One region of the Marinobacter sp. MMG032 genome, then DNA from elsewhere that is predicted to be linked to it. Evidence: riboswitches for the same ligand, from Rfam matches in the RefSeq annotation. Region 1 holds a riboswitch; the other holds the start of a gene.
The links. Region 1 has a riboswitch for glycine ahead of ABNF92_RS03535 (trimeric intracellular cation channel family protein). Riboswitches for the same ligand answer to the same signal wherever they lie in the genome.

Region 1 (15,023 bases):
CGCCCGGGCAAGTGCCAACTGTTTGCGGTTGGTGCGCCAGGAGAAATAGGTCTTAGCAACCTCGCTAATCAACGATGTCTGAAAGCTGCGTTTCGCCTGTGCAGTGGCCAGGTAATTCTCAAGCGCCGCCGCCGAGAGATTACGGGTCTTTGCAAAAAAGTCGATCTCATAACTGGTCAGACCTACGCTGGCGTCATAGCGTTCTGCAATTGCATCGGAACCTGAAGCAGAGAGATCGCCGGGAACCCGCTGCCGGGCGCCTCCAGCCCCGATCGACAAACCTGGATAGAGCGCGGAACGCTCGATCTGATACCTCGCTCTCAGAACCTCCACATTCAGAGCCGCAATCCGCATATCCTGATTGTTCTCCAACGAGGCCGAAATCAGCGCCTGCAATGTCGGATCCGGGAAAAATGCCTGCCAACTGAGGTCCAGGTTATGCAGCTCACCATTCAAGTCTCGCTCGCTAACATCCCAATGCGCCGGAACCGGTGGCTCCGGCTGCTGGTATTGAGGCGTCAGCGAACACCCTGCAAGCAGGACAGAACCCACAAACGCCAGCACGAGTCGGGTGGTGACAGTCATTATACTGCCCCCTTGATTGATTCCGCCTTTTTCCATCGTGCAGCAAGACCGGCAACCACAACGTAAAATACCGGGACGAAAAAGATGGCGAGGAACGTCGCGGCCAGGGTGCCACCCACCACGGCGGTGCCAATGGCGTGCTGGCTGGCGCTGGAAGCGCCGCTGGCGATGGCCATGGGCAGTACCCCGAAGATAAACGCCAGTGAGGTCATGATGATAGGCCGCAGGCGCAGTCGGGCCGCTTCAGCAGTAGCCTGCAAGAGCGGTTTGCCTTCCTGCTCGTATAACTGGCGGGCGAACTCCACGATCAGGATGGCGTTCTTGGCCGCCAGCCCCATGGTGGTCAGCATTCCCACCTGGAAGAACACGTCGTTGGACAGGCCCCGTGCCATAGTGGCGACCACCGCCCCGAGCACGCCCAGTGGCACCAGCATGATCACCGCGAATGGGATCGACCAGCTTTCATACAGCGCTGCCAGGCAGAGGAACACCACCAGGATCGACAGCGCGTACAGTACCATGGCCTGACTGCCCGCCTGTTTTTCTTCATAGGACAGACCGGTGTACTCCAGGCCAATGCCCTGGGGCAGGTTCGCAGCTATGTTTTCCAGCGCGGTCATTGCATCACCGGTACTGTAGCCGCGGGCGGGGGCGCCCTGAACCTGAACCGCGGGCAACCCCTGATAGCGCTGCAGACGGGGTGAACCATACACCCACTCACCGGTAGCGAAAGCCGCAAAAGGCACCATTTCGCCCTGGGTGTTACGCACAAACCATTTGTCGAAGTCCTCCGGCGCCAAGCGGGAATCCGACTGGCCCTGAACATAGACTTTCTTCACCCTGCCATTGTGCAGGAAGTCGTTGACGTAGCTGGAACCCCAGGCCGCGGACATGGTGGCGTTGATGTCGGCAATGGACACCTGCAATAGCCTGGCTTTCTCATCATCGATGATCACCTGATACTGGGGCTCGTCCGGCAAACCGTTGTGGCGCACCATATTTAACGCCGGCTCAGCATTGGCCTTGCTTACAAACTCGCCCATGGCGGCCATCAGGCCTTGATGGCCGATAGCCCCGTTATCCTTCAGGTAAAGATCAAAACCGGTGGCGTTACCCAGTTCCAGAATGGCCGGCGGCACAATCGGGAACACGATGGCGTCCTTGATCCGGGCAAATCGACCGCCAGCCCGATCCGCCAGCGCGAACACGCTCTGGGCGAAGGCTTCCCGGTCGCCAAAGGGCTTGAGATCAACGAACAAAATGCCAGAGTTCTGACCCCGTCCGGCAAAGTTGAAGCCCCGGACAGACATCACACTCTTGACCACCTCGGACTCTTCTTCCAACAGATAATTCCCGGCTTCTGCGAGCACGGCTTCGGTTCGCTCTGCGGTGGCGTTGGTGGGCAACTGCACCATCACAATCATCACGCCCTGGTCTTCGTCCGGAAGGAAAGCGGTAGGCAGCCCTTTGAACAGGAACCCGACGCCCAGAACCAGCAGCAGGTACACACCCATGAACCGGCCTTTGCGTTTAACAAGATAACTGACGCCGGACTTGTAACGGTCTGCGTTGCGGTCAAAGGTGCGGTTGAACCAGCCGAAAAAACCTTTTTTGGCATGATGGTCGCCAGGCTTGAGCAGGGTGGCACACAGGGCCGGGGTGAAGATAAACGCCACCAGCACCGAGAACGACATGGCAGAAATGATAGTGACGGAGAACTGCCGGTAGATGACCCCGGTAGACCCCCCGAAGAAGGCCATTGGAAGGAACACCGCTGAAATCACCAGGCCGATACCCAGCAGCGCACCGGCAATCTGATCCATGGATTTCTTGGCCGCCTCTTTGGGCGACAACCCTTCTTCCTCCATCAATCGCTCGACGTTTTCCACGACCACAATGGCGTCGTCCACCAGCAGGCCGATGGCCAGAACCATAGCGAACATTGTCATCACGTTGATGGTGAAACCGAACGCGTGGAGCACCCCGAAAGTGGCCAGCAATACCACCGGCACGGCCAGTGTCGGAATAATGGTGGCCCGCCAGCTCTGCAGGAACAGGAACATCACCAGGAACACCAAAACCACGGCTTCAACCAGGGTCATGGCTACCGTTTCAATGGAGGCGGATACCACCGGCGTGGTGTCGTACGGCAGAACAATTTCAACACCTTCCGGCAGGAAACGCTCCAGCTCGGCCAGGGTTTCTTTCACCCGGGTAGCGGTTTCCAGCTGATTGGCGCCGGTCGCCAGACGCAGGGCCATACCCGCTGCCGGCGCGCCGTTGTATTTGCCGGTGATGGCGTAATTTTCATTACCCAGGTTGATTTCAGCCACATCGGCCAGGCGCACCTGGGAACCATCGGGGCTCACTTTCAGCAGGATGTTCTCGAATTCTTTGGCGGTTTTCATGCGCTGCTTGCCAATGACGGTGGCCTGCAGCTGCACGCCCTCTGCGGCGGGCAATCCACCCAGTTGGCCAGCAGACACCTGCACGTTCTGGGCGCGCACCGAATTGATCACATCCTGTGGGGTCAGCTGGAAGCTGTTGAGCTTTTCCGGGTCCAGCCAGATGCGCATGGCGTACTGGGAGCCGAAAAGCAGAAAGTCGCCCACACCCTGGGTACGGGCAATCGGGTCCTGGATGTTGGACACAATGTAATCAGCCAGGTCGCCCTGAGTGTACTTGCCGTCCGGGCTGGTCAGTGCAAACACCGTGAAGAAGTTCACCTTGAACTTGGAAACCCGGATCCCCTGACGTTGCACTTCTTCCGGCAACAGCGGGTTGGCCAGTTGCAATTTGTTCTGCACCTGTACCTGGGCGATGTCTGGGTCGGTGCCCTGTTCGAAGGTGGCGATGATCTGCATGCTGCCATCCGAGTTACTCTCGGAGGAAATGTAGCGCAAGCCATCCAGGCCGTTGAGCTGCTGCTCGATGACCTGAACTACGGTGTCCTGAACGGTCTGAGCCGAGGCCCCGGGGTAAGTCACCGAGAGCGCGATGGCCGGCGGTGCAACATCCGGAAACTGGTTCACGGGTAATGTTTTCACCGCCAGGCCGCCACCAAGCATCAGCAGAATTGCAATAACCCAGGCGAAGATCGGGCGGTCTATGAAAAATCGAGGCATTGGACTGGCTCCTTACTTCGCCTGAGAGTCAAGATCGAGGCGCACCTCGACATTACTGGCCGGCGATACCCGCACGGGCACACCCGGTGCCAACCGCTGCACACCCTCCGTCACTAGCCGGTCTCCGGCTTCCAGACCCTCAGTGACCAGCCAGGTATTGCCAACCGTACGGCTGGTTTTGATTTCCCGGCGTTGCACCGTGTTTTCCTCTGTCACCAGCCACACCCCCGGAGCACCCCGCGTATCCCTGGACACCGCCTGCTGGGGAACCAGAATCGCATTCGGGCGCACACCCTCGTCCACCACGGCTCGAACAAACATGCCGGGAAGCAGTTTGCCGTCCGGATTGGAAAACTCTGCGCGCAGGGTGACCGAGCCAGTCCCCTCGTCCACCACAACTTCAGAGAACTTAAGAACCCCTTTGTGTCCGTACGCTTCGCCGTTCTCCAGAATCAGGGAAACTTCAACATCATCGTTGCCATTGGCTTCGATCAGCCCGGTTTCAACGGCCTTCTGAAGGTCCAGCAACTTGGTCACCGGCTGCACAATATCCACGTAGATCGGATCGAGTTGCGTAATCGTGGCCATCTCCTGCTGCTGGCCACTGGTCACCAACGCACCTTCACTGACCCGGGAGCGGCTGATCTTGCCTGGGATGGGCGCCTTGACCGAGGTATAGGCAAGGTTGATCTCTGCCGCCTGGTATTCAGCCCTCGCACTTCGCAGGGCTGCGAGGGCATCGTCATACTGCTGGCGACTGATGGAACGGCTGCCCACAAGGCTTTCGTAACGTTCGGCCAGATTGCGGGCATTGACCAGGTTGGCCTCGGCCCGGGCCAGGTCGGCCTGATAAGGCGCATCGTCAATGCGATAGAGCAGTTCATCCTTTCCAACCAACGTGCCTTCCACGAATAGGCGCTGCTCGATGATGCCATTGACCTGCGGACGCACCTCGGCAGTTCGCCAGGCCCGAGTTCTGCCCGGCAACTTTGATGTCAGCTGCAAGGGCTTTTCAGCAACCTCGTACACACCGACTTCAGGGGGCGGGCGCTGACCTTGGGCAACTGGATCCGGCTTGCTACACCCGGCCAGGAAGCCGATGGCGGCCAACAACAGCAAGAACAGCCAGGCGCGGCGGCAATGGAAAGGGGAGTCTGTCATCTTGTATCTCCGTAGTTATCAGACGCTGTACCGTATTGCGGTATAATACCCGCATTGCGATACAGTGATAATTTCGGAAAGTACTGCGCATCGGAATGCTCTGGTTCGGTTGACATGCTCTGGGCGGAGGGACTTAATGTCGTCAAACCAACGACTCGAGGGAACACATCTTGATGAGCAGAGCTTCGGAGCAAACGTCCTTTCCAGAACAACGATCCGGAATACAGGTCATTGCACGGGCAGCGGAAATCATGCGGGTTTTGGGTAACCACCCCGAGGGACTGAGCCTGGGTGAACTGGCTAATGCGGTAGAGCTGCCGCGATCAACCGTGCAGCGTATCGTAGGCGCACTGGAAACGGAGGGGTTTGCAGAGCATGGCGTTTCAGGAACCGGTTATCGGCTGGGCCCCGAACTGGGTCGCCTGCTCTACCACACGCGCATCGATGTGCTTTCGGTCGCTCGCCCTTTCCTCGAGGAACTCTCATCAAGTCTCCAGGAAACCGTGGTGTTCTGCGTGGGGGAACGAGACAGTGTTCTGGTTATTGATCGTATTGTTGCCGAACGGGAGCTGAGGGTTGTACCACAGATGGGGACCATCCGGGTCCCATTCCATTCAACCGCTCCTGGCAAGGCCTTGCTCGCCAACATGGAGGAAAAAGCGGTGGTCCGCTTGCTCGATCTGGCCGAGCAGCAAGGCACCCTATCGCCCTCGGCCCGAAAACAGCTGCTGGAAGAACTCGAGCAGGTCCGTGTGACCGGGATTGCCGAAGATCTGGAAACCTACCGGGAAGATGTCGCCGCGTACGCCACCGAGCTGGATACCTACCTCGGCCACTTCGCGATCACCGTTGTTGTTCCGGCCTCCAGGGCTCACAAGCACAGGAAGGATTACATGCGAGCGCTCGTGGACGCCAAGGCAGCAGTGGAGTCAAAGCTGGGTTTCACCGGCTGAGCGCATCAACGGTTGCAGGAGAGCCTAATAAACCCAGGTCAGAGACAGGGTTCCGAAGCTGAAACTGTCCTTGTTAGTCTCTTGCTCGCCGGTGGTCGCCCGGAATGTCAGGGCAGCCTGCACTGACTGCCATTGCCAGGTTGCACCGATACCAACCTGAGCCAGCAAAAGACTCTCTTCAAATTGGTATGGATCAGCGTTGTCTTCAAGGTAAGAATAAGGAACATATTCCAGGCCCATACCTATGAATACAGACCATCCCTGCCCTGAGCCATTTAACGCGGACGGCAGTCCAACGGTGCTGGAGGTTCCCGCGTAGTCGGGTACGAAGTTACCTGGCAGATATTGACCCGTTCGCCACACTCCGCCCACTCTTGCGTGAGAACGGAAACTGGATACCATGCCCGAACCAACCCAAGCCATCTCATGCTCCAAATCCCCTTTATTGCCACTTCGCCACAACTTCCGGGCATGGGTGGCTTGCAAGCCACCAACGACATCCGACCCTAACTGGTAATCCCAACCCCTGGGTTCTTCACTGCCTGTCAGTCTGTGCACCCATTTTTGCGAAGCTTCAGCTCCGCTTTCGGGACCAACCACACCGAGATGAGCGCCATAGCCAGTAATCGTGTCCGCATCCCAACTCCAGATAGTGCTGCTCAGAAAAAGGTAACCTGCGTAAGGGAGGTCATTTCGACTGGGTTTCTCGAGCGAAATGTCCGCTGGGGTGACCATGAATTGGCGAAGGCTGAAAGACACCGCCTGTTTCTGGTTTCCCGGATCGATCCCCGGTAACGCTTCGAAAAAACCTCCCGCAGCACGTGAAATATTTGCTGAGACCGCCTTTGTATCTTCCGATGGTGACGTTAAATACGCCAGGCGCACACCGTTGGTATACCCCTGATCCAATCCCAGAAGCAGGTCATTGTCCCAGGAAATATTGAAGGTATCTGCTTGGGCGTAACCAGTTTGTGCCGTATTCAAAAGCAATGCAGTCGCACAGGTCCATAAACGAACAAAATGAGCAGACATCAGATCTTCCGCCGTCAACATAATTTACAAGCTTCCTATCCTCTTTTCTTCCACAGCGAAAAGAAAGCCGTGATTTTCGTCGGAGACATTCAGAGGTCTTGAACGGCGGCTATCATTCCCAGCGGGTCTGCGAATAATTGAAAACCGGCAGCGACACCCGCCAACGAATGGCAACCATGCGAAGCAGTAAACCCACGCTGAACGCAGCAAGCAGCGTAATATTTTCGCTCAATCCCTGACCGAGTAACGCCAGGTAGAGCAAGGCCACAACCAGCGAAACGCTGGCGTACAATTCATGGCGCAATACCTGTGGAGTGCGGTTGCAGAGAATGTCTCGAATAATACCGCCGAAGATGCCAGTGGTGTTGCCGGACATCACCACCACGACCGTGTCGTATCCGAGGCTGAGCGCGACATTGCACCCGATAACGGTAAAGGCCACCAGGCCAATGGCATCCAGCACGAGAAATAGCTGATGAAGGTGTCGCATGAAGCGGGCGATCACGATAGTTATCAGCCCACCCGTAATAGTCATGTAGATATAGCGGGGGTGCTGGGTCCAGGTTACCGGAAAGTTGCCCAGAAGAATGTCCCTGACGGTTCCGCCACCGAGGGCAGTGAAAAAAGCGATTACAGCCACCCCGAACAGATCCATGTTCCTTCTCCCGGCGGTGAGGGCTCCGGACATGGCTTCAGCGGTAATGGCAATCATATAGATAGAGATCAGCACACAGGACTCCTGAGTTTCTGTGGCCTCTCCCCCTGTCCCTGATACCTGAGAGTTTACAGAGCCTAGCTCTGCTTGCCCCTTCGGTGGACCGCGGTGGCAGTCGCTCTCCAGACGGCGTTAGATGATGCTCGCAGTACCTGTGCCTGAGCGTTTATGGGAGTTTGCGCCTTCGGCGGGGCCAGCGGCCCACTCTCCTGCGAGGTCGCCATTATAAAGAGATAGGAAGCTAACGTCGAGCGGGACAGCCGTTCGCTGTCGTTCCCACGCGGGGTTCAGAACCCCGCTACAACATTCTGGTAAGCGTGTCGTCACGCTTGATGAAATGATGAATCAGGGCCATTCCGATGTGGCCGATGATCAGTACGGTCAATGCCCAGGCCAGTGGGCTATGGACGCTTCCCAGGGCTGAGGCCAAGACTATCTCCTCACCCTCCGACACCAGCTGCAACCCGAAAGCGTTAATGCCATGACCGCCACCCAGCATGACCATCATTCCGCTGAGGGGCATCAGCAGCATGCCCGCGTAAAGCAATCCATGCCCTGCTTTGACCAGCACTGCAATCTCGGGATCCTGTTCCGGGCGATGTTGGCGTTGGCTAACTGCCCAGAGCAGTCGTGCGGCGATAAACACGAGCAACAATGAACCGATGGAGATGTGCCAGGGGACCAGCGTCTGGCCAACCCAATGCTCGCCGTCCGCAATACGATCACCAAACTTCAACAACTGCCAGCCAATCAGCACCGCCATCAGCCAATGCAACGTTTTACTCAAGGCACCGTAACGGTCCTTCGAATCTCCAAGCATAGGGATCTCCTTTCGTTCGCAGATGTTTGACCAGTTTAGCAGGTGGCCCTGACATGCCCGAGTCAACCCTTCTCGGCTCTCCGCCTGATAATGCTCAATCAGGCGATGCTCTCGACAATGCCGCCCTCTACCCTCAGAGCCGAGCCGGTCGTGGCGCTGGCCTGGGGCGATGCTGCGTAGACACACAGGCTTGCCACCTCTTCAGGATCAGCGAACCGCTTGATAAGCGATGAGGGACGATTTTCATCGAGAAACAGTCGTTCCATCTGCTCGACCGTAACCCCACGTTCCGCTGCCAGATTCGCCATCATTTTTAGAGCGCCTTCGGTACGTGTCGGGCCAGGCAGGATTGTGTTCACCGTCACGCCACTGCCAGCCAGAACTTTGGCCAGGCCTCGCGGAACACCCTGCATGTCCGCCAGCTTTGTCTGGCCTAACTAATTGGAGGCCCTAATGAAAAGTCCGCATTGCAGCCCTATTTTTCCCAGACCGTTTCGCGAGGTACATGGTTTCGTCAGCTACCACCAGGGCTTTATCAACTCGACCGGGTGTTTCATTGAAGGACACCACGCCAAGTGAAAACGTCACCGGCCAGTCATTCTTCTTCATCTTAGTCTCCAGGGTCTCGACCAGGCGCGTGTAGTGGTCAACTAATTCCGGACAGTATTTTAAGGTTTTCCTCAGCAGCAACGGGCGAAATGCCGTCGTTAAATGTGTGAGGTCGCTGTCGGTTGTAGTAATCCATCAGATAGCCGCCAACATCTTTCTTTGCCTCAGGTAGATTTCGATATCCCAAGGCTGGTACCCACTCAGTTTTCAGACTTCGGAACAGCCTCTCCATTGGTGCGTTATCCCAACAGTTGCCGCGACGGCTCATGCTTTGAGTCATCCGGTAGCGCCAGAGTCTCTGACGGAACTTACGGCTGGCATACTGGCTTCCTTGGTCTGAATGGAACATGACTTTTTCGGGTTGACCACGCTGTTCCCAGGCATGGTCCAGAGCTTTTACAACCAGGTCCGCATCCGGGCTAGATGACATCGCCCAACCAACAACGCGGCGGGCGAACAGATCCAGTGCGACCGCCAGATAACTCCACCGCTGGCCGCTCCAGATGTAAGTGATGTCACCACACCAGACCTGATCGGGCCGGTCTACCGCAAATTCACGAGCCAGGTGGTTCGGGATATCGGGGCGCTCAACGGTGGCCTGCTTGTAAGCGTGAGGGCCGGGTTGTTTGCAGATCAGTCCCAGTTCGGCCATCAGGCGTCGAACCTTGAAGCGACCAACGACGACACCCTCTTCGCTGAGCAAGCCTTTAATTGTCCGGCTGCCGGCCGAACTTCGGCTCTTGGTAAACAGGCGGTTTACCTGAGCCTTCAGGGCCAGACGCTCGACATCCACGTGGTTCCGCCGTTGGCGGTATTCGTAGTAACTGGAACGACTGATATCGAGCGCATTACAGACCATTTCAACAGGCATTCGCTCACTCAACTGGTCTATCAGCGCGTACGATTCATGTCGTCCGACATCAAGAGAGCGGTAGCCTTTTTTAGTATGTCTTTCTCCTGCTCAAGGCGTTTACAGCGGGCTTCCAGCTCCTGAATCCGGCGCTGTTCCGGGGTTAAGGCCTTACCCTTCGGGGTAACGCCCTCACGCTCATCCGTCAGCTGTTGAACCCAGCGCCTCAGAGCGCTTTCTACCACACCCAGCGACATACTTGCCTGGGCGATGGTGTAACCTTGATCCAGCACCAGGCTGGCTGCTTCCTGCTTGAACTCAGGAGTAAAGGAACGTCGTTTTCTGGTCATCAGACACCTCGTTTATGGTGGCAACCTTACCACCTACGTTGGTGTCCGGAATCATTGAACCACTACAACCGCCTGCATGACGATCTATGAGCAGGAAATCTTCGGGCCGGTGCTATGCGTCATGGAAGCCGCGTCCATGGATGAAGCCATTGACATTATCAATGCCAATCCGCATGGAAACGGCACCGCAATCTTCACGCGTTCAGGTGCAGCAGCCCAGCGCTTCCAGGAAGACATCGACGTGGGACAGGTCGGTATTAACGTACCCATTCCGGTTCCTGTTCCTCTGTTCTCATTCAGCGGCTCGCGCGGCTCCAAGCTGGGTGACCTGGGTCCCTACGGCAAGCAGGTCATAACGTTCTACACCCAAACCAAAACAGTCACGTCCCGATGGTTTGAGGAAGACGTCGAGGCTGACGCTGTCAACACGACGATCACCCTGAAATAGAAGATCCTGTTTCGGGAGTTGGGTCTTACCCTTACCTTGGGATAAGGCCCTTTTTTATAGCAATGCTTCCTTTTTGTCCGTTAATTGACCGTTTCGGGCTGTTCAGACCTTTACAGACCAGGCATTGACAGAGGCTCAGATCGGATGGGCTTTTGGTGGCAATTCCTTGAGGTCGTAATACCAGTGCGGCCCCAGTGCAATGGCGTCGCCGATGAAAGCGCCCATTATTGAACCTACGGCGCGATCTTTGATTTCCGCAGGACTGATCATGATTCCTCCTTCGACTGCAGCTTTGGTTTATCAAAACCACCCTTTCTCACAAGATCCACGGATATTTTGCCGATATCAGGCGGTTTTACGTGCCTTAAACACGAAACGTCCACGCCTGGTGCTTTAACCGAGCCTCTCTATTCGCCAATAAAACATCCCTGATTTCTTACCGAGAATAGTTGCCGAGATATGAGCGTCGCTCGCCTTATTCGCTAGGCCATAGCAGACATGCAAAGGCAGAAGGTGCTCTTCCCGGGGATGGCAGAACCGGGCATGGGGGGCAAGGTCCCAATGAGCCAGGCGCTCTGCCCGCTCCGATTCCGGCATTGAGTTATCGGCACACGTCTCCTCCAGCCAGTCCTCAAACGCCTGGTTGCGAGCCTGAACCTCCGACGTATTGGCGGAGAAAAACGCCCGCATGTTATGGAATGAGAAGCCCGAGCCAATCACCAGCAGGTTGTCGTAGTCCACTGCCTGCAGTGCCTTGCCAATAGCCAGGTGAGTACTGGCATCCAGACTGTTTACCAGGGACAACTGAATGCATGGAATATCCGCCGCCGGATACATCAGCTTGAGCGGCACGAACAGGCCATGATCAAACCCCCTTTGGTCGTCAAGGCGCGCCCGGATCCCCGCCTGATCCAGCGCCTGGTATATCTGACACGCCAGTTTCGGTTCCCCGGGACAGGGATACTGGATATTGTAGGCCTCCGGTGGGAAGCCAGAGTAATCATAGATGAGCGGAGGTCTGGCGCTGGAGGTGATCGTCGGCACCGACGCCTCCCAGTGCGCGCTAACAACAAGTATCGCGGAGGGTTTGCGAAGCTTACCGGCAACCTCCGTTAACCGCGCCACCATTTCTCGGTGTCCCGGATCCCCCAGGAGTGGCATTGGCCCGCCCCCATGGGAGATAAACAGCACATCGGTTTCAGTGTTCATGGCGATCACTCCTGTGCTCAGAGTTCTCCCGGCCCTGCCGGAACAATGCCACTTGGGTTCAAAGCCTTGATGGAATAGTAGCCGGCCTTGATATGTTCAAGGTTTACTGTATTTGCAATGCCGTCGAGCGCCAATATGCGGTGCATGTAGTCGTGCAGACGCGGCATGGCTCTCAGGGTATTCCGGTTGCACTTGAACAGGCTGTGATAGGCCGCATCAAAGCGCACCAGGGTCACGAACAAGCGTATATCGGTTTCGGTCAGCTGGTCACCAAACAGATAAACGCGCCCGTCGGCCAGCCGCGAATCCACTTCGTCCAGAGCAGCAAACACCTTGTTGTAGGCTTCGTCGTAAGCCGCCTGGCTGGACGCAAAGCCGGCCTGATACACCCCGTTGTTCAGGTCTGTGTACAAATACTCGTTGAGACTGTCGATTTCGCCTGACAGCGATTCCGGGTACAAATTCGGCCCTTCATTAACAATCCCTGCGAAGGCACTGTTCAGCATCCGCAGAATATCCGCGGACTCGTTATTGACGATAGTGCCTGTGTGTTTGTCCCAGAGGACCGGCACAGTAGCACGACCCGAAATTTGAGGATCCGCCCGGGTGTATAGCTCATGCATATAGCGAGCACCGTTAAGCGCGTCCTCATCCGCACCCGGATAGCCGCCGAACTGCCAGCCCTGATCAGTCAGCCGGGGATCGACAACAGTCACGCCAATCACGTCTTTCAGCCCTTTCAGCTCGCGAGCCATCAATGCTCGCGAAGCCCAGGGGCAAATATAGGCCACATACAGGTGATAACGTCCTTGTTCCGCCTTGAAGCCTCCTACCCCGGTCGGTCCCGGGGCGCCATCCGGCGTGATCCAGTTGCGAAAGGGCGAGGTCTGGCGGATAAAGCGCCCTTCCTCATCTTTGGCCTGGACAGGCTGCCAGTTTTCTTTCCAGACTCCGTTTACCAGCATGGTTCAGCCCTCTCTCTGAAACAGGTTATCCAGCGCAAACCGGCCACCGCCCTGAATCACCAGCGCCAGAGTGACGACAAACAGGGTAAGGGCATACTCGTAACCGTTATTGGACATGAACAGGCCGTTTCCGATGTGGACAGCAAATATGGCCACCAGCATGGTGAAGGCCGCGATCACAGCCGCAGGGCGTGTCAGCAGACCAAGCACCAGCGCTAGGCCGCCAAAGAACTCGGCACTGCCGGCCAGTAACGCCATCAGGTAACCCGGCTCCAGTCCAATACTTGCCAGCCATTGCCCGGTGCCTTCCAGTCCATAACCGCCAAACCAGCCAAAGAGCTTCTGAGCGCCGTGGGCGGCGAGGATCAGGCCAACCGGCACCCGTAGAACCAGTGCGGCAAACCCGCCGTTGGATTGAAATAATGCCTGTACAAATTGATTGTTCATGATCGCCACCTCGAATCTTTCTCTCGTTAGTTGAGCCCGAAGCTTATGCTTCAAGTGATGTGACCACTTTACTATCACCAAATCGAAAGACTAAGATGGCTATTGTTGCTTTATTATCAACAAAACGTTGTTAAAAAAGGATGTACTCCGCAGGATAAGCCAATGGATCGAATTGAAGCCATGCGTGCCTTTGTGACCGTGGTCAGTGAAGGCACCTTCACCCGCGCCGCGGAACGGCTGAAGATATCGCCACAGCTGGTCAGCAAGTACGTTTCGCAGCTTGAAACACACTTAGGGGTGCGGCTGCTTAATCGCACCACTCGGAGAATTCACCTGACGGAAGCCGGCACTCATTATCATCAACGCGCCCAACAGGTACTCAACGACATTGATGACATGGAGAATCAGCTCGGTAATCTGCAAGCCGAGGCTCAGGGCCTGTTACGCATAAGTGCACCGGTCTCGTTTGCCATTCGCCATATGGCCCCTCTGCTGAGTGAATTCCAAAAAAAGCACCCCGCCGTCGGCATTGATCTGCAACTGAACGACCGGAAAGTCGACATTCTGGAAGAAGGTTTCGATATTGCGCTGAGAATTGGCCACCTCAAGAGCTCCTCACTGATTGCGAAACGACTGGCTCCGGTACGACTGGTTCTTTGCGCGTCTCCTGCCTACCTTGAGCAATACGGCACCCCCCGGCGACCGGAAGATCTGAGAGAGCACAAGTATCTGCGTTACAGTTATATGAACATGGATCCCGGCCATTCGCTGCAGAAATGGCTTCAGGATAGTAGTCGCGAAAACACAAGAGGGATGATCAGCAACAACGGCGATGTGCTTATAGAAGCGGCTATTGCCGGGACCGGAATTGCCTTACAACCCACCTTCATTGCCGGCTCTGCAGTAAAGGAAGGCAAGTTGAAGGTCATTCTGCCCGAACATGAGCCGGAGCCTATGGCGCTCTACGCGGTGTACGCACATCGCCAATTGTTGGCGAGCAAGGTTCGGAGCTTTATTGACTTTATCGATGGCTTTTTTGGCGAGCCGCCCTACTGGGACAGGTTTGAATAGCTGCATCATCGATAGGCCAAGTCAGCCCAACAAATGGATAGCCCCGGTCTCTATTGCTCTGGCTTACGAGTCACCGAGGCCAGGCAGCTAATAAGGCGAGGCGCCAAATCATCAGAAAACGACAGCTTGTATTACGATGCTGTCGTTCCCGAATAGAGTCAGAAAGGGGTGAGGCAAGTAATGACTCAACCCTTTCGATTTCATTCTTATCGCCACCCTGCATCAAACGATGGTATCCAGTAGACATTCTGCCCCAGACGACCGAATCCCTGAGCCTCTCGACGCCGAAACGCCTGGTACTGGTTGTTCACCATGGCACTCTGTCCGTCGGCATCCCGAACATAGCGAGCGAGGGTCATTGCGGCAGGCACTCCGTAACGAGCTCCCGGAGAAGCGCAGGTCCAAATATGGCGCAAGGCTAATGCAGCATCCGGATCAACTTTGTCCAGATACGCCAGCCCGGGCGCGCAGGCCTCCAGGGTCAGATCACCGTGACCACAAAGGCGAGCAGCAGCAGTAGACCGACCATTGAGATCAAAGGTGTAGGTTTTGCCAATATCATGGAGGAGTCCGGCCACAAAACCGATTTCCTGCATGCCTCTCGCCATCTGCGGTTCATTCATATGCACCATGTTGAGAACGCCTTTGGCGACTTCCAGCGAATGCACCAGTAGTCCACCGGG
Region 2 (15,023 bases), 480 kb from region 1:
GTTGATATCAACCCGCAGGTTCTCCAGAGGCGTTCCTTTCCAGGCGTGGAGCTGTTTGCAGGCCGCTTCGATAACCCAGTCGCCAATCCGGTTAATGAGGCCGGACTTCTCTGCCACGGGAATAAAAATGGCGGGCGAAACGGCCCGTGATTGACCGTTAAAACACCGGAGAAGCGCCTCACAGGAGTCACTTTTCCGTTCGCTGAGGCTGATCTGGGGCTGAAACACCAATTCCAGTCCATCGTTGTTCAGGGCGTCCCGGAGCAGGTTGGTGATTTCCTGGTATTGCACCAGTCGATCATTGATATCGGGGGTATAGAAACAGAGGCCGTTCTTGCCGGTTTCTTTGGCCTGGTACATGGCCGCATCTGCATTGCCCATAAGCTCCGCCACGGTGGTGCCATTGTGCGGAAACAGGCTGACACCGAAACTGGCGGTAACCTGGTAACAGTCGCCTTCCAGGTGAACTTGATGTTCCAGGGCATCAATCAAACGACAGATCAGCTCATGCAGAGCTTCGGGGCCATCGAAGTCGAAGATCAGGAGCACAAATTCGTCTCCACCAAAGCGACTCAAAAGGTCGCCGCCCCGTAGTTCGGCCCTCAAGGTTTCCGCCACCGCTTTGAGGAGGCTGTCACCGTGATGATGGCCCAGCGTATCGTTGATGATCTTGAAATTGTCCAGATCGATGAACACGACCGCCAGTTCCTGTTGCAGGCGATCCGCCTCGTTGAGTCGGCTCGACAATTCCGCTTCCATGAAATGACGGTTCGGTAGTCCGGTCAGGTCGTCAAAACTCGCTCGCCGGTATAGCTCATCCCTGGCACGTTTTTGTTCTTCCAGGCTGATGTCGATACAGAACATCTCGCAGGCGCCGCTCTCCTGTTTGATCATGACATGGCTGGAGTAAACGGGAACCAGGTGTCCTTCTTTGTGCTTGAGTTCGAGTTCGTCGGAGGGAATGCTGATGTTGTTTTCGAGCCAGTCGCGATGGGCTTCAATCACACCGTCACGCATGTGATCGGGAATGATCAGGTCTTCTAACAACTGGCCGAGTGCTTCCTGGCGGGAATAGCCGTAAATACGGGCGCTGGCATCGTTCCAATAAATAACCCGGCGCTCTCTGTCGTATCCCTGGACAGCCACCATTGGCAGACTCTCAATCAGCTCGTAGAACCTGCTTTCACCGTCTTCTGTCGCTGATCGAAATCCTTGTCTATGTCCCATTGCGGGTCAGGATCCTCCTGGTAAGCGTTTAGCGCACCGCAAAGCGATGATGCGATAGAACTGAGCATAGTTCGGGACCGGTGTGTTATCTAGTTGATCTGCCAAGTGGCAGGGCAACGATTTTCAAGAGGGGTCAGGCATTGTGGTGCGCAGTGTCTGCGTCCAGCTCATTTTCCAGAGCGGATATGCAGCGGTCAAAAGCCCGGCTGATCCGTGTCTGATCCTCGATCATCGCCAGCCTTGGCCAGGTGGCCTGTTCCCCAAGATTGATAAACATTTCCAGATCCTCAGGGCTGGGGTTCGCCAGTACCTTGCGGTAGAGCGCGGGTTTCGGCGGGAAGTGGATGTTGATGTCTCCCAGGTACTGCTGGCTGGTCATGGCGTGGGCCTGCTCGATCAGCGGGCGAATGAGGCCGGGGTGCGGGCTTTGTTTGGTCAGTTTCAGTGCCGTGGCGATCTGGCCGTGGGCCATGGAAACCGCCGCCCGTTTGGCCCAGGCGGTAACGCCGCTCTGGTCATGGTGGCTGATAAAGGGCACCACATGGGGATTGGCCTGGCTCACAATGGTTTTGTTCACGTTGTGTAGGCGGGCCATCCGCATCAGGGGCAGATCGCCATGCACGCTGCCATCAATCCAGCTTTCGGTGGGCATATAGGGCACGCTGCTTTGCCGGCTGCCGTTTGATTCGCGTGCCTGAAGAACCACTGGCGGAAAGATGCCCGGCACGGCACAGGACGCCATCACTGCCGAATCCACCAGTACAGCCGGTGAGGACAGCCAGTTCAGCAGCCTGGGTTTTTGCTGGGTGCGGGTAGGGGATACGGAAATGTTCAGTGTACGGCCGCTGTGTTCGTAGGCCTCTCTGAAACTGACGCTGCCAAGGTTGTGCTGGAGATGCTCCTGCAGTTGCCGTGGGTCCATGGCATGGCCGGCCTTCAGGCCTTCCCGGACGCCGAGCCAGCGGAAGGCATTGCGATGGATGCGCTCCGGGTGATTGAAGAAGTTCGCCAGCTCCTTGTCGTTTCGGGTGCAGATGGCACCGGCCACGATGGCGCCCATGCTGGAACCTGCCATGACATCCGGTAGAAGGTCCTGGCGCCAGAGCGCCCGGGTAACGCCTATGTGGTAGATGCCGAAAGCCGCGCCGCCGCTAAGCATCAGTGCTGGCCGGCCATAGACCCGTTCGGCGTCCTGAAACATTTTCAGTTTGCGGGCGGTTGTCACTTCAGGTATCGGGTGTTCGCAAATGAATTCCATGGACGTCTCGACGGCGTCCAGGAATTCCCCCACCAACCGGTTGCTGCCGCTTCTTGCCACCGTGTACAGATCAGGGTTGGAGAGTTCGCCCAGGTGTCGGTACAGGCTTTCCTGCAGAATACGGATCAATCGCCTTGTGTCGCCATTCTGCCGGCAATGATCCATCAGGCCCATGTGCTTGCGCATCAGGCTTTCATGCAGCATTCCGGTTTCTTCCTGCTCGCGCCAGTCCAGCAGGCCGTCCATGTCGTCGAGCGCGGTGGCGGCCTGGCACCACTGCTCGTAGTCGCGGGCCTGTTCGAGTTGCTGCTGGAGTTGTCTGCGGGTCTTCGAGGCGTGTTGCATGATCTTTACCTTAACTGATCTCGGCGGAGCTGTGCAGCGGCTGGTTTCCTGGCTCCGGGTTATTTGCTATGTTTAGGCCCGTGGGTTGGGTTTTATTACCAATCAGACATGTCTGCGGGAGAGACTGAATCCCTTGCGATCAGCGCCGAAGGAGCAACTGCCCCGGAAACTCTCAGGCAAAAGGACCGCTGACATGAATACTTTCCGAAGAGCTGTCGACAATCGCGTCAGTCGGCACACCGAAGGAGCAAGCGACTGTTTTCATTGAAACAGGTCGTGAATCTCTCAGGTCCCGTGACGGAAGGGGTGCTTCCTGCCATTTCGAGCAGGGAGGAAACCCTTGGCGCTCACGGAGATTGGAATGAAGCGAATTGCAGTTATCGGCGGTGGCATTACCGGTATTACCACAGCCTACACCCTTGCCAAGCGCGGGCTTGACGTTACGGTTTACGAGAAACACCGCTATGCGGCGATGGAAACCTCCTTCGCCAACGGTGGGCAGCTCTCGGCCTCTAACGCCGAGGTCTGGAACAACTGGCAGACCGTTATGAAGGGCATCAAATGGATGTCCCGCCGGGATGCGCCACTGCTGGTCAACCCGAAGCCTTCCTGGCACAAATTGAGCTGGTTCGCCGAGTTCATTGCCGCTATTCCCCAGTACGAGAAAAACACCACGGAAACCGCCCGCCTGGCCATTGCTGCCCGCGACCACCTGTTTGCCTGGGCACAGGAAGAGGGCATCGATTTCGATCTGAAGAAGCAGGGTATCCTGCACATATACCGGGACAAGGCTGGCTTCGATCACGCGGCCAAAGTGTCTCGGCTTCTGGCCGCGGGCGGCCTTGAGCGCCGTTCGGTTACCCCGGAGGAAATGAAATCCATCGAGCCGACTCTGGCAGGTACCTACTACGGCGGCTTTTTCACCGAGAGTGACTCCACCGGTGACATTCACAAGTTCACCAACGGCCTGGCCGACGCCATCCAGCGCCTTGGCGTAAAAACCTGTTATGGCCATACCGTGACCGAGCTGAGCGCCGATGAGCGTAATGCCTGGGTGACCGCCCATGACGGCAACGAGCAAACCCGGGATACCTTCGACGGCGTGGTGATCTGTGCCGGTGTCGGCAGTCGTGGGCTCGCGAAAAAGCTGGGTGACCGGGTGAATATCTACCCGGTGAAGGGTTATTCCATTACCGTAGAGCTGGAAGACGAAGCCTCGCAGAAGGCAGCACCCACTGTCAGTCTGCTGGATGACGCCACCAAGATCGTCACCAGTCGCCTGGGCGATGGCCGTTTCCGCGTTGCCGGTACTGCCGAGTTCAGCGGCTACAATCGCGACATCAAGGACGACCGAATCCGCCCGCTGACCCGTTGGGTTGAGCAGTGCTTCCCCGGAGTCTGTACTCGCAAGGTAGTTCCCTGGGCCGGATTGCGGCCAATGCTACCGAACATGATGCCCAGGGTTGGGCCAGGGCGCCTGCCAACCGTGTTCTACAACACCGGTCACGGCCACCTCGGCTGGACCCTTTCGGCGATTACCGCGGAAATGGTGGCGGAGCGTGTTACCGGGGATAGCCGGTAATCTCCCGGATTTTCCGGTAGAGGGGTTGGAGCTGGGGGTACATCCTCAGGTACACCTCGGAATAGAGCCTCTGGTACAGGGCCCGGGTTTCTTCGTTGGGATGGAAAACGTCGCCAACCCGGGTCATGTTTGTCACTGCCGTATCGAAATCCGGATGCAGGCCCAGGCCTACCGCCGCGTCAATGGCGGCACCGAGCCCGGAGGTCTCATAGGTATGAGGCCTTTCGGCCGGCAATCCGAACACATCGGCGGTTAACTGCATGGCGGCATCACTCTGGGAGCCGCCACCTGCCACTCGAAGCTTCCGGATCTTCACACCGCTTCGCTTTTCGATTTTTTCCTTGCCTTCCCGCAGCGCATAGGCAAGGCCTTCAAGGATCGCGCGGTATATGTGCGAGCGGGTGTGAACGTCCCCGAATCCAATGATCGAGCCTTTTGCTTCCGGCCCGGGCTGACGTACACCGGGTGACCAGTAGGGCTGGAGCATCAGGCCCATAGATCCGGGGGGAACGGCCTTGACCAGTTCATCGAACAGCGCTTCGGGCTCAATGCCCCTTTCCTCGGCGATTTTCCGCTCCCGAAGGCCGAATTCCCGCTTGAACCAGCTAACCATCCAGAAACCCCGATAGATCATCACTTCCGTGGAATAGTGACCGGGCAGTGCAGAAGGATAGGGCGGCATCAGCCGGATAGGTTCCACGTAGCGCTTGCTGGTGGTGTTGATGGTGGCGGTGGTGCCGTAACTCATGCAACCGATGTCTGGTGTCAGCCCGCCGGACCCGAGTATCTCGCAGGCTTTGTCGGAGGCGGCTGCAATAACGGGCAGGCTTTTTTGCAAGCCGAGGTGTCGGCAGGCTTCGTCGGTCAGATGCCCCAATGTTTCCCCGGGCGCTACCAGTTCAGGCAGCATGGAACGCTCGACCGGCATGGTCTGCCATTTGAAATCCCGTTGGCCGGCCCAGCGGTGCTTCTTGTAGTCGAAGGGCAGGTATCCGACCTGGCTTCCGGTGGAATCCCTGAATTCTCCTGTTAGCCGGTACGTGAGGAAGCCCGAGAGCAAGAGAAAGTGTCGGGTTTTCGCCCAGATCTCGGGTTCATTCTGGGCAATCCAGTTAGCCTGGGTCTTTTCCCGAAACCGGTTGATGGTGTCTTCCAGCCGGGCGAGTTTGAACAGCCATCCCCAGGGCCCTTTGACCGGGCCATCAACTCTGGCATGGCGCTGGTCGAGCCAGATGATCGCAGGGCGCAGAGGTTGGCCGTTTGCATCAAGATTGATCACGGTGCCCCGTTGGGTGGTCACGGTGACCCCGGCAACCTGATCCGGCGTTGCCTCTGTTGAATTCCAGAGCAGCTTGCAGGCTTCCCCGAGCTGTTCCCAGAAATAATCCGGATGCTGCTCGGCCCAGCCGGGTTCCCGCGAGAAGTAGGGCTCGATTTCCTGCTTGCCTTTGCCCACCAGGTTGCCGCGGGTATCAAACAACAGCGCGCGAACGCTCTGGGTGCCATTGTCGATGGCCAGAATCAGTGAATCAGCCGGCATTGGACAACTCCCCGGATGGCATCGAATAGGCATGGTGGTAGATCGACAGGTAGCGGGCCTGTTCCTCGTACCAGCGCTGGTCATCCCAGCCAAGCACGGGTTGGCAATGCCTGCGGATCTCCGGCAGAAGGCTTTCGGCCGCGTTCGGAAGCACCAGGCCCAATCGGGTTCTGCGCAGCAGCAGATCATCCAGGTGCTGCACATCTTCTTTCTGGCAGGCCCAGCAGAGCTCCGCCCAGAGAAGCTCGGAAGCCTGGTGAGCAGTAACAGCTCCCAATGGTCCAACTGCAAGAACCTGGTTAAGCTCGGGACCATAGAACCCCTGGAGCCGTTGCCAGCACTGATGGCCGATCGCGGCTGGTCTTGCCGAACCATGTTCTGGCTGGAAGACCGGCTCGGATTCTGGCCGCAGAACCGTGGCGGCGTCTTCACCAAGTCCCCGGTTGAGCGCTTCCCGGGCGATAACCCGGAAAGTGGTGAGCTTGCCCCCGGCAATGCTGACGAGGCCCCGGTCTACCCTGAGTTCGTGTTCTCGGTTTTCCTTCGAGGGCGCTTTGCCCGTGCCGTCGGTTACCACGGGCCGCACCCCGGCCCAGGTTGAGAGAATGTCCTCGCGGGCAATGGGGCTTCCCGGAAACAGCCGTGACGCGACCTCAAGCAGATAGGCGGTCTCTGTTTCGGAGATAACCGGTTCCTGATCAAGATCGCCTTCATGATCAATATCGGTCGTGCCGAGAACGGTTGTGCCGAGCCAGGGGAAGGCGAACACCGGGCGACCATCCTCAGGATGGAAAAGGGAAACCGAACAGGACACCGGCAGGCAGGACCACGGGAGGACTAGATGGCTGCCGCGCAAGGGCCGGATGTGCATGGTGTCCCCGGTAGTCTTGTCGGATTGCAGCCGGTCTGCCCACGCGCCGGTGGCATTGATCACCAGGGGCGCGGAAATCATGATGAGCGCATCGTCTTCCTCTGGCTGAATCAGTAATCCAGACACCTTTCCGTCATCGCTGCGCTTTACTTCCGTCGCACGGGTGTAGTTCAGGCACAGGGCTCCATCACGTCGGGCTTCGGCAATCAGGCGCAGCACCAGTCTGGAGTCGTCGGTAACCGCGTCGGTAAAACCACTGGCGCCGACAAGTTTCTCGCTGGTCAGGCCCGGCACCCAGAGCATGGATTCGGCCGAGGTCAGAAAGTGGCGGCTGCGATTGCGGGCAATAAAGTCGTAAACCCGGAGCAGCGTCTGAAACAGGCGCGGTCCGGGGAACTGGCCTTTGAAATGCGGCATGATGAAGCGCAGGGGGCCAATCAACCCCGGTGCCTCCGCCATCAGCCGTTCCCGCTCCCGCACAGCATCCCGGGTAAGACCGTAATGGCCGCTACCGAGGTACCGAAGGCCGCCGTGGACCATCTTGGAGGACCGGCTGGAGGTGCCCCAGGAGAAATCCTTCTGTTCCACCAGAAGGGTGCGCAGGCCGCTGCCTGCTGCTTCCCGGGCCACGCCGGCACCGGTGATGCCGCCGCCGACCACCACCACATCAAATTCGGTTGTCCCTGAACGCAGCGCATTGAGGCTTTTAGTCCGGGTCATAACGAGGCTCCCATTCGGCGTTGTGCTCACTTCACCAGGGTTTCCGGGTTCAGGATGGAATTGGGATCAAAGGTGTTGCACAGGGATCTGATGGCGAGCATTCCCAGTTCGCCTTTCTCCACCGGCAGATAGGGCGCGTGATCCTTGCCAACACCGTGCTGGTGGCTGATGGTGCCGCGGTTTTTCACGATCAGTTCAGAGGTTGTGGTCTTGAGCTTTTGCCAGCGCGCGAGTGTTTCCTCGTAGCTGTCGCCTACCCGGAACACGTACGTGGTGTAAATGCTGCAGCCCTGGCTGTAAAAATGCGACAAATGAGTGAATACGTGGGTGCCCTCCTGCTGGTCGGTCAGTCCCTCCCGCAGATTGGTCTCGATCAGCCCCAGGAGATTATCGACGTTGTCCCAATCGGTGGCCGTCTCCAGAGTGTCGACCGCGTAGCCCATTTGCCAGAGGGCTTCCCTCAGATAGGGCATGGTGAAACGCTTGGCTGCCCATTTATCGCCGAGCCGGGTGCCGGTATAGACGCCATTTTGGGCCTTACAGATGCTTCGGGCCTCTTTGAGGGCGTTTCGGGTCTGGCGCCGGGTGCCGGTGATACCGAAGGTCATCATGCATTTGCCGGTGCCTGCGCCACGGAGTGACAGAAAGCGCTCGAGCATGCCGATCAGTCTGGGGTGGCCGGCCAGGGCGAGCTGGGTTTCCGTTTCTACCGCATTACTGAGCCTGAGCATCGAGAGTTGCGTGCGGTTCTGCACCAGCTGGCGGCTGGCAGTCCGGGCACTGTCCCAGTCAGGGAAAAACACTACGTGAAAACTTTCGTGTTCGGGAAGCGGGGTTACCCGAACCTTCACTTCGGTGATCAGCCCGATGCGGCCTTCGGAGCCCAGAATCATTTCGCGGATATCCGGGCCGGCGCTGGAAGCCGGAATGGTAGGCAGATCAAAGGTGCCTTGCAGGGTTTCGACCCGGCCGCCAGCAAACAGTTGTTCAATTCGTCCGTAGCGGAGGGATTGCTGGCCACTGGAGCGGGAGGCCACCCAGCCGCCCACGGTGGACAGCTCAAACGACTGTGGGAAATGCCCGAGTGTATAGCCGTGGGCCCGGAGTTGGGACTCGACCAGTGGGCCGGGCGTACCCGCGCCGAAGGTTGCGATCTGGCTTTCCCGGTCCAGATCCATCAGGCGATTCATCTTGCCCATATCCACGGTCAGCACGGGCTGACCCTTGTCCAGCGGGTTGATATGCCCAGCCACACTGGTGCCACCACCATAGGGGATCAGGTGAATGGTTTGCTCAGCGGCCCAGGCGAGCAAAGCCTGAACTTCGTCGCTGCTGGTAGGGAAAGCAACGCCATCAGGAAACACGCCAAATTCGCCACTGCGCATGGCCAGCCAGTCAGCCAGGCTCTGGCCCCGGGCATGCCGCACCCTTGCTTCCGGGGTTGTGTCGATCAGTGATTCCAGTTCTGCCGGCGGCTTCAGCCGGGAATCCGGCACTTTGGCGCAGACTGACTCCAGAGTGGCGTCGGCCAGAGGGCGGCCGTTTCCAATCCGCGAAGCCAGAAAATCCTGGCCCTGTTCCGGCATTGCCAGGTTGAATCTTTCATCGCCCCAGCCGTTCCAGCGTCGCATGTGTTTCATTCTCCTGATTAAAAAGCAGTGTGGCGCATTCTAGCGGGTCCGGGCCTACTGCAGATGTCGCTTGGCGCCAGTCGCGCTGTCATTTGCCGCCAGCAGATTCGTTGAAATGGGGGTCAGGGCCGGAGTGATTCGGTCAGCCGGCTGTTCAGATCCTGCCACCGGGAAAGCCGTCCTGCTTCCCCGATCCGTTTGCGGGCTCCGCCGGATCGATTGAGCCAGAGGCCTTCGCCATTGAAGCTATAAACCGGTTCAAGATCAGTGCGTTGAGAGGCAGGTTTAATGTCATTTATAAGATTGTCCAGAATAAGCGGGTCCGCGTCTGGCTCCGGGTACCATGCCAACACCATGTGGGCCTGATTCAGCTCCAGTGCTTTGACATACACAATCCGCAACTGGTCATCGGGAACACCCATGGATTTGAGGGTCAGATATTTCGCGATCGAAAAATCTTCGCAATCGCCGCCATTCGTGGTGAGCAATTCCACTGGCGTTGCCCAGTAGTCTTCCTCGCCCCAATGGCGGATATCGCTGACGAAAGCAACCCTGTTGAAGAAGGAGTTGACCAGTCGAAGCTGCCGGTCGACGGGGGCGTTCGCGGCCAGGGCATGAAGGCGCTGCCAGTTTTCCAGGCGCTGGTGGGCCTCGGTGCCGAATTCCTCCTGTACATAGTTCATCAGGCGGGAACTGAGCTCAAAGGCACCCACAACGGAAACTGCTAATAACAGCGCCGGCAGAAGGCTGGAACGGCGGCGTATCTGGATAGCGGCCGTTTCCATAGCGCGCCTCAGTTATTGTTCCGTAGGCGTTCCCTGAGCTGCTCAAGGCGCCGGCGGATTTCCTCCCGGCGCTGCTCATCGCTGGTGGCGGAGGCGGGCGCTCTTGAGGGCGAGGGGGTGGCAGCCTGTTGCGTTGCAGGCGTGGACGGTTCCTGTTCGTCCGCTGTGAAGGACATGCCGCTGCGGTCCTCGGATTCCGGGAAATACAGGTTCTCGAGTTTCCCGGAGCGTTCAATGATCACACGGTTCGGGTGGACCGAGCGCAGCTTGGCATTGCCAGGCAATTCATCACCCACCAGGTAGGCTTCGGTGTTACTTTTGTCATCTTCGATCAGAGCGCTGCCGGGGAATTCGCCATCAGCGGCCAGAACACCGCGGAGAAACAATCGAAGGTTGGTTTCCGGCAGGTTCTCGGTATCCATTTCCGCCGGCGCGGCTTCACCCGATGCGGCCCCGAACAGGTCCAGGGACGACAGGTTTACGCTCGGTGGCTCACGGCTGGCAGCCGGATCTGTGACCAATGGCTGCGCAGTGTCGTAGTTTCCTTGTCGGCTTTCCATTTGCCAGAAGCGGTAACCCTGCCAGGCTGTCAGAGCCACCATGGCAGCCCCTGCCACAAGCGCAAGAATCAGGGGAAGCCGTTCATTGTTTAGGAGCATTGATCATCCTGAATGCAAGTTTGTGGGCCGGGAAAAAGCTCACAGGTTATCAGACTGCAACGTTTTATTGGCAGTATAGTGTATAGAGTTATTCAGCGGGTCCATATCCTGTGGTAGCCTTTCTGAATTAGTTGAATCGAAAAGGGTTTCACGAACGAGGACGACCTTGGACACAGATACTGAACTTCAGCCGCAGGATGCTCCGCTGGGCCGTCTTCCGTTTACTTTCGCCAAGCGCAACGGAGTAATCCTGACCCGTTCGGATGCCGGTGAACCGGTTATTCTGGTTCGCCCCGGTGCGTCCCATTCAGCCCTTGCGGAAGCGAACCGAATCAGTGGCGGCCGGGCCCGTTTCGCCACCATTGACCCGGATCGATTCGATCAGGCCCTGAACTCCGCCTACCAGAACGATTCCGCTGAAGCCATGCAGATGGTTGAGGGCATCGGCGACGATATGGATCTGGCCTCCCTGGCGGACTCGGTGCCGGAAACCGAGGACCTGCTGGAGCAGGAAGATGATGCTCCGATCATCCGTCTGATCAATGCCATTCTCACCGAAGCGGTGAAAACCAGCGCCTCGGACGTTCACATCGAAACCTATGAAAAGCGGCTGGTGGTTCGCTTCCGGGTGGATGGCGTGTTGCGGGAAGTCGTGGAACCCAAGCGGGCCTTGGCGCCTTTGCTGGTGTCCCGGATCAAGGTTATGGCGAAGCTGGATATCGCCGAGAAGCGGGTGCCCCAGGATGGTCGTATCGCTCTCAGGGTTGCCGGAAGGGAAGTGGATATTCGTGTGTCGACCATGCCGTCTTCAAGCGGTGAACGCGTGGTTCTACGTTTGCTGGACAAACAGGCCGGTGCCATAAGGCTGGAATCCCTGGGTATGGCGGGGCGCGACCTGAAAGTTCTGCGCAAGCTGATTTACCGGCCCTATGGCATCCTACTGGTAACCGGCCCGACCGGTTCTGGTAAGTCCACCACGCTCTATGCCTCGCTGCAGGAAATCAACGATCGCAGCCGCAACATCCTGACCGTTGAAGATCCCATTGAATATAACCTGCCAGGCATTGGTCAGACCCAGGTCAACACCAAAGTAGACATGACCTTTGCCCGGGGCCTTCGGGCCATTCTGCGCCAGGACCCCGACGTGGTGATGATTGGTGAGATCCGGGACCTAGAGACGGCGGAGATCGCGGTTCAGGCGAGTCTGACCGGACATCTGGTTCTTTCCACATTGCACACCAATACAGCCGTTGGCGCTATTACCCGGCTGATGGACATGGGCATCGAGCCGTTCCTGATTTCCTCAAGCCTGGTGGGCATTGTCGCCCAGCGGCTGGTCCGGGTTCTGTGCCACGAATGCCGGGAGCCCTACACGCCAACCGAAGAGCACTGCGAGTTCCTGCAGCAGGACCCCACCAATCCGCCCACCATTTACCGGGCAACGGGTTGCAGCCACTGCAACCAGCTGGGTTACCGCGGCCGTATCGGTATTTATGAGGTAGTGGAGATCTCCGAGGAAATCAGCGCTCTGATTCACAAAAGGGCTGGTGAACTGGACCTTGAAAAGGTGGCGCGCCAGCATGGCCCGAGTATTCACGCAGACGGCGTGCAGAAGATACTGGATGGTGTGACAACGGTGGAAGAAGTGCTCCGCGTTACACACCGGGGTCAGTAAGCCATGCCTGCATACGAATACAAGGCGCTTGATGCCCGCGGCAAGCAGAAACATGGTGTGGTCGAGGCGGATGCCCCGAGAGCCGTTCGCCAGCAGTTGCGGGAGCGCGGCCTGACGCCACTGGCGGTTGAGCCGGCAGCGGAAAAGCAGGCCCGAAGCAATCCCCTGAGCAGCCGGGGCTCCCTGGCGGCTGCCGATCTGGCCCTGGTCACCCGCCAGCTGGCAACGCTGATTCAATCGGGTATTCCCATCGAGCAGGCGCTTTCTGCCGCCGCGCAGCAGTCCCCGAAGCCAAGAATTCGCAGCATGCTGATCGCTATCAGGGCCAAGGTCATGGAAGGTTACACCCTGGCGGACAGCCTCGGGGAGTTCCCGCGCGCGTTTCCGCGGCTTTATCGGTCCACCGTTGCCGCAGGCGAGCACGCCGGCCATCTGGACCTGGTGCTCAACCGGCTGGCGGATTACACGGAAAGCCGTCAGGAGGCACGCCAGAAGATTCAGCTGGCGGCAATCTATCCCATCATTCTGAGCATCGTCGCCATAGCCATCGTGGTGTTCCTCCTCACCTATGTAGTGCCGGATATCATTGATGTGTTTCTCAAGCAGGGGCAGGAGTTGCCAACGCTGACCATGGCGATGCTGGCAGTGTCGGAATTTCTGGCGGATTACGGTGTCTACCTGTTTATACTGCTGGTTGCGGCGCTGATGGTGTTCCGTTTTTTCCTGACCAAACCCGGGTTCCGGCTGCGGTTTCACAAGCGTCTGCTACATCTGCCCCTGTTCTCCGGGATGGTTCGCGGGGTAAACACCGCCCGGTATGCCAGCACCTTGAGTATTCTGACTACCAGTGGTGTGCCGCTGGTAGAAGCGATGCGCATTGCCGGTGAGGTGCTCTCCAACGATTTTCTCAGGCAGGAATTGAGGGACGCGGCCAGGAAAGTGAGTGAAGGCGGCTCGTTGCACCGTTCCCTGGATCAGACCGGGTATTTCCCGCCGATGATGCTGCACATGATCGCCAGCGGAGAGGCCAGTGGTGAACTGGATAGCATGCTGGAGCGGACCGCCCGAATGCAGGAAAACACCCTGCAGTCCAAGATAGCCGCGATCGTAGGGCTGTTTGAGCCCATGATGCTGCTGGTAATGGGCGTAGTGGTGCTGATCATCGTGCTGGCGATCATGTTACCGATACTGAATATGAGTAATCTCGTGGGATGACACCCATGCCGGATTGTCAGTAGACGAATCCGAACCGAAAGCAATCAATGCCAATGACGAGTGAGACAATGACCATCAAGAAACTCAACACACACAACCACAGCCGCGGCTTCACCCTTATCGAAATCATGGTGGTGATGGTGATCCTCGGCCTGCTGGTGGCCATCGTGGCGCCAAACATTATGGGCCGTAGTGATCAGGCAAAAGTCACCGTGGCGGAAACCCAGTTGAGCAACATTGCCAATGCGCTGGACCTGTATCGCCTGGATAACAGTCATTACCCGTCTACCCAGCAGGGTCTCGAAGCGCTGGTTTCCAAGCCCAGCGGTAGCCCGGAACCGAAGAACTGGAACGCGGATGGTTACCTCAAGAGCGTGCCGGAAGATCCCTGGGGATCTGAATACCAGTACGTGAGCCCGGGTACTGAAGGCCCCTATGATCTGTATTCCTATGGCTCTGACGGCCAGGAAGGCGGCGACGGCGATGCCGCCGATATCAGTGTCTGGGATACCGAAGGCTAAATAACTGTGCAGGTCAGCTCCCGACAGACCGGTTTCACCCTGATTGAGATACTGGTGGTCCTGGTGGTTGTGGGTCTGCTGGCATCCCTTGCCGTGTTTACCATGGGAGGGAGCTCTCAGCAGCGGGAACTGGAGAACGAAGTCAGGGAGCTGTATCTGCTCATGCAGACGGCGTCTGAGCAGGCCGTGCTCAACAACCTGGAACTGGGCTTGAGGCTTGAGGATGACGGCTACCAGTTCGTAGCCTTCCAGGATCAGACCGGGGACTGGAAAGCCTCTGGCGAGCGCATGTTCCGGGCCCGTAGCCTTCCCGAATGGCTAACGGTTACCGAGTTTATCGAGAGCGATGCACCGAGGCTGGCGTCCTCTGAAGACACCTTGCTCCCGGACGTGGTGTTCTTTTCCAGTGGCGAGACAACACCGTTCGAGCTTGAATTCACCATCGGCAGCGGGTCTGACAACATACACGTCCTCGCCTCTGATGGTGTATCGCCCATGGAGTGGCGCAAGCCGGGCGATGAGGGGAGCAGCGGGTGAAAACGCAAAGCGGGTTCACGCTGATTGAAGTTCTCATCGCGCTGCTTGTCTTTGGTCTGATTGCAACTGCAGCAGCCGAAGTGGGGAGCCAGTACATTTCCAGCTACGAGCGGGTGCGGGATAAAACCCTTGCCAGCTGGTTGGCGGATAACCGGATCAATGAAATCCGCCTGCAGGAAACTATCCCCGGCATCTCCGAAAATTCCAAGGACACGGATTTCGGGCCCTATCGTTGGCGAGTGACCACGGCAATTCTCGCCACTGCCGAGGCCAAGATGCGGCGTGTGGAGGTCACGGTTGCCCTTTACCGTGAGGAAGGCGCGGCTCCGGTTCCGGTCCATACCCTGTCTGCTTTTGTGGGGGCACAGTGATGATCGCCCCAGCAAAGACCTCCCAACCGCTGCAACACGGCTTCACCCTGCTGGAGGTGTTGATCGCGGTCACCATAACCGCCTTC

Region 2: it holds a riboswitch for glycine, as region 1 does, so the genes downstream of both, ABNF92_RS01440 (D-amino acid dehydrogenase) here and ABNF92_RS03535 (trimeric intracellular cation channel family protein) in region 1, are expected to answer to the same signal.

What each region holds. Positions count from the first base shown of each region.
Region 1 covers NZ_CP157802.1:779,709-794,731, forward strand. The annotation lists gene ABNF92_RS03510 (efflux transporter outer membrane subunit) at 1-585, opposite strand, end outside; gene ABNF92_RS03515 (efflux RND transporter permease subunit) at 585-3,710, opposite strand; gene ABNF92_RS03520 (efflux RND transporter periplasmic adaptor subunit) at 3,723-4,871, opposite strand; gene ABNF92_RS03525 (IclR family transcriptional regulator) at 5,045-5,824, shown strand; gene ABNF92_RS03530 (lipid A deacylase LpxR family protein) at 5,849-6,877, opposite strand; gene ABNF92_RS03535 (trimeric intracellular cation channel family protein) at 6,969-7,568, opposite strand; glycine riboswitch at 7,609-7,707, opposite strand; glycine riboswitch at 7,708-7,793, opposite strand; gene ABNF92_RS03540 (cytochrome b) at 7,870-8,391, opposite strand; gene ABNF92_RS03545 (SDR family oxidoreductase) at 8,490-8,804, opposite strand; gene ABNF92_RS03550 (hypothetical protein) at 8,842-9,000, opposite strand; one part of gene ABNF92_RS03555 (IS3 family transposase) at 9,038-9,945, opposite strand; one part of gene ABNF92_RS03555 (IS3 family transposase) at 9,945-10,200, opposite strand; partial or broken gene ABNF92_RS03560 (aldehyde dehydrogenase family protein) at 10,277-10,648, shown strand; gene ABNF92_RS03565 (hypothetical protein) at 10,784-10,918, opposite strand; gene ABNF92_RS03570 (class III extradiol ring-cleavage dioxygenase) at 11,042-11,857, opposite strand; gene ABNF92_RS03575 (glutathione S-transferase family protein) at 11,875-12,822, opposite strand; gene ABNF92_RS03580 (DoxX family protein) at 12,826-13,269, opposite strand; gene ABNF92_RS03585 (LysR family transcriptional regulator) at 13,432-14,340, shown strand; gene ABNF92_RS03590 (TraI domain-containing protein) at 14,547-15,023, opposite strand, start outside.
Region 2 covers NZ_CP157802.1:298,787-313,809, reverse strand. The annotation lists gene ABNF92_RS01450 (EAL domain-containing protein) at 1-1,227, opposite strand, end outside; gene ABNF92_RS01445 (DUF3336 domain-containing protein) at 1,361-2,830, opposite strand; glycine riboswitch at 2,936-3,028, shown strand; gene ABNF92_RS01440 (D-amino acid dehydrogenase) at 3,192-4,412, shown strand; gene ABNF92_RS01435 (FGGY-family carbohydrate kinase) at 4,393-5,952, opposite strand; gene ABNF92_RS01430 (glycerol-3-phosphate dehydrogenase/oxidase) at 5,942-7,543, opposite strand; gene ABNF92_RS01425 (FAD-binding oxidoreductase) at 7,570-9,174, opposite strand; gene ABNF92_RS01420 (transglutaminase-like cysteine peptidase) at 9,297-9,959, opposite strand; gene ABNF92_RS01415 (type II secretion system protein N) at 9,968-10,618, opposite strand; gene gspE (type II secretion system ATPase GspE) at 10,785-12,293, shown strand; gene gspF (type II secretion system inner membrane protein GspF) at 12,297-13,508, shown strand; gene gspG (type II secretion system major pseudopilin GspG) at 13,577-14,029, shown strand; gene gspH (type II secretion system minor pseudopilin GspH) at 14,036-14,566, shown strand; gene gspI (type II secretion system minor pseudopilin GspI) at 14,563-14,937, shown strand; gene gspJ (type II secretion system minor pseudopilin GspJ) at 14,937-15,023, shown strand, end outside.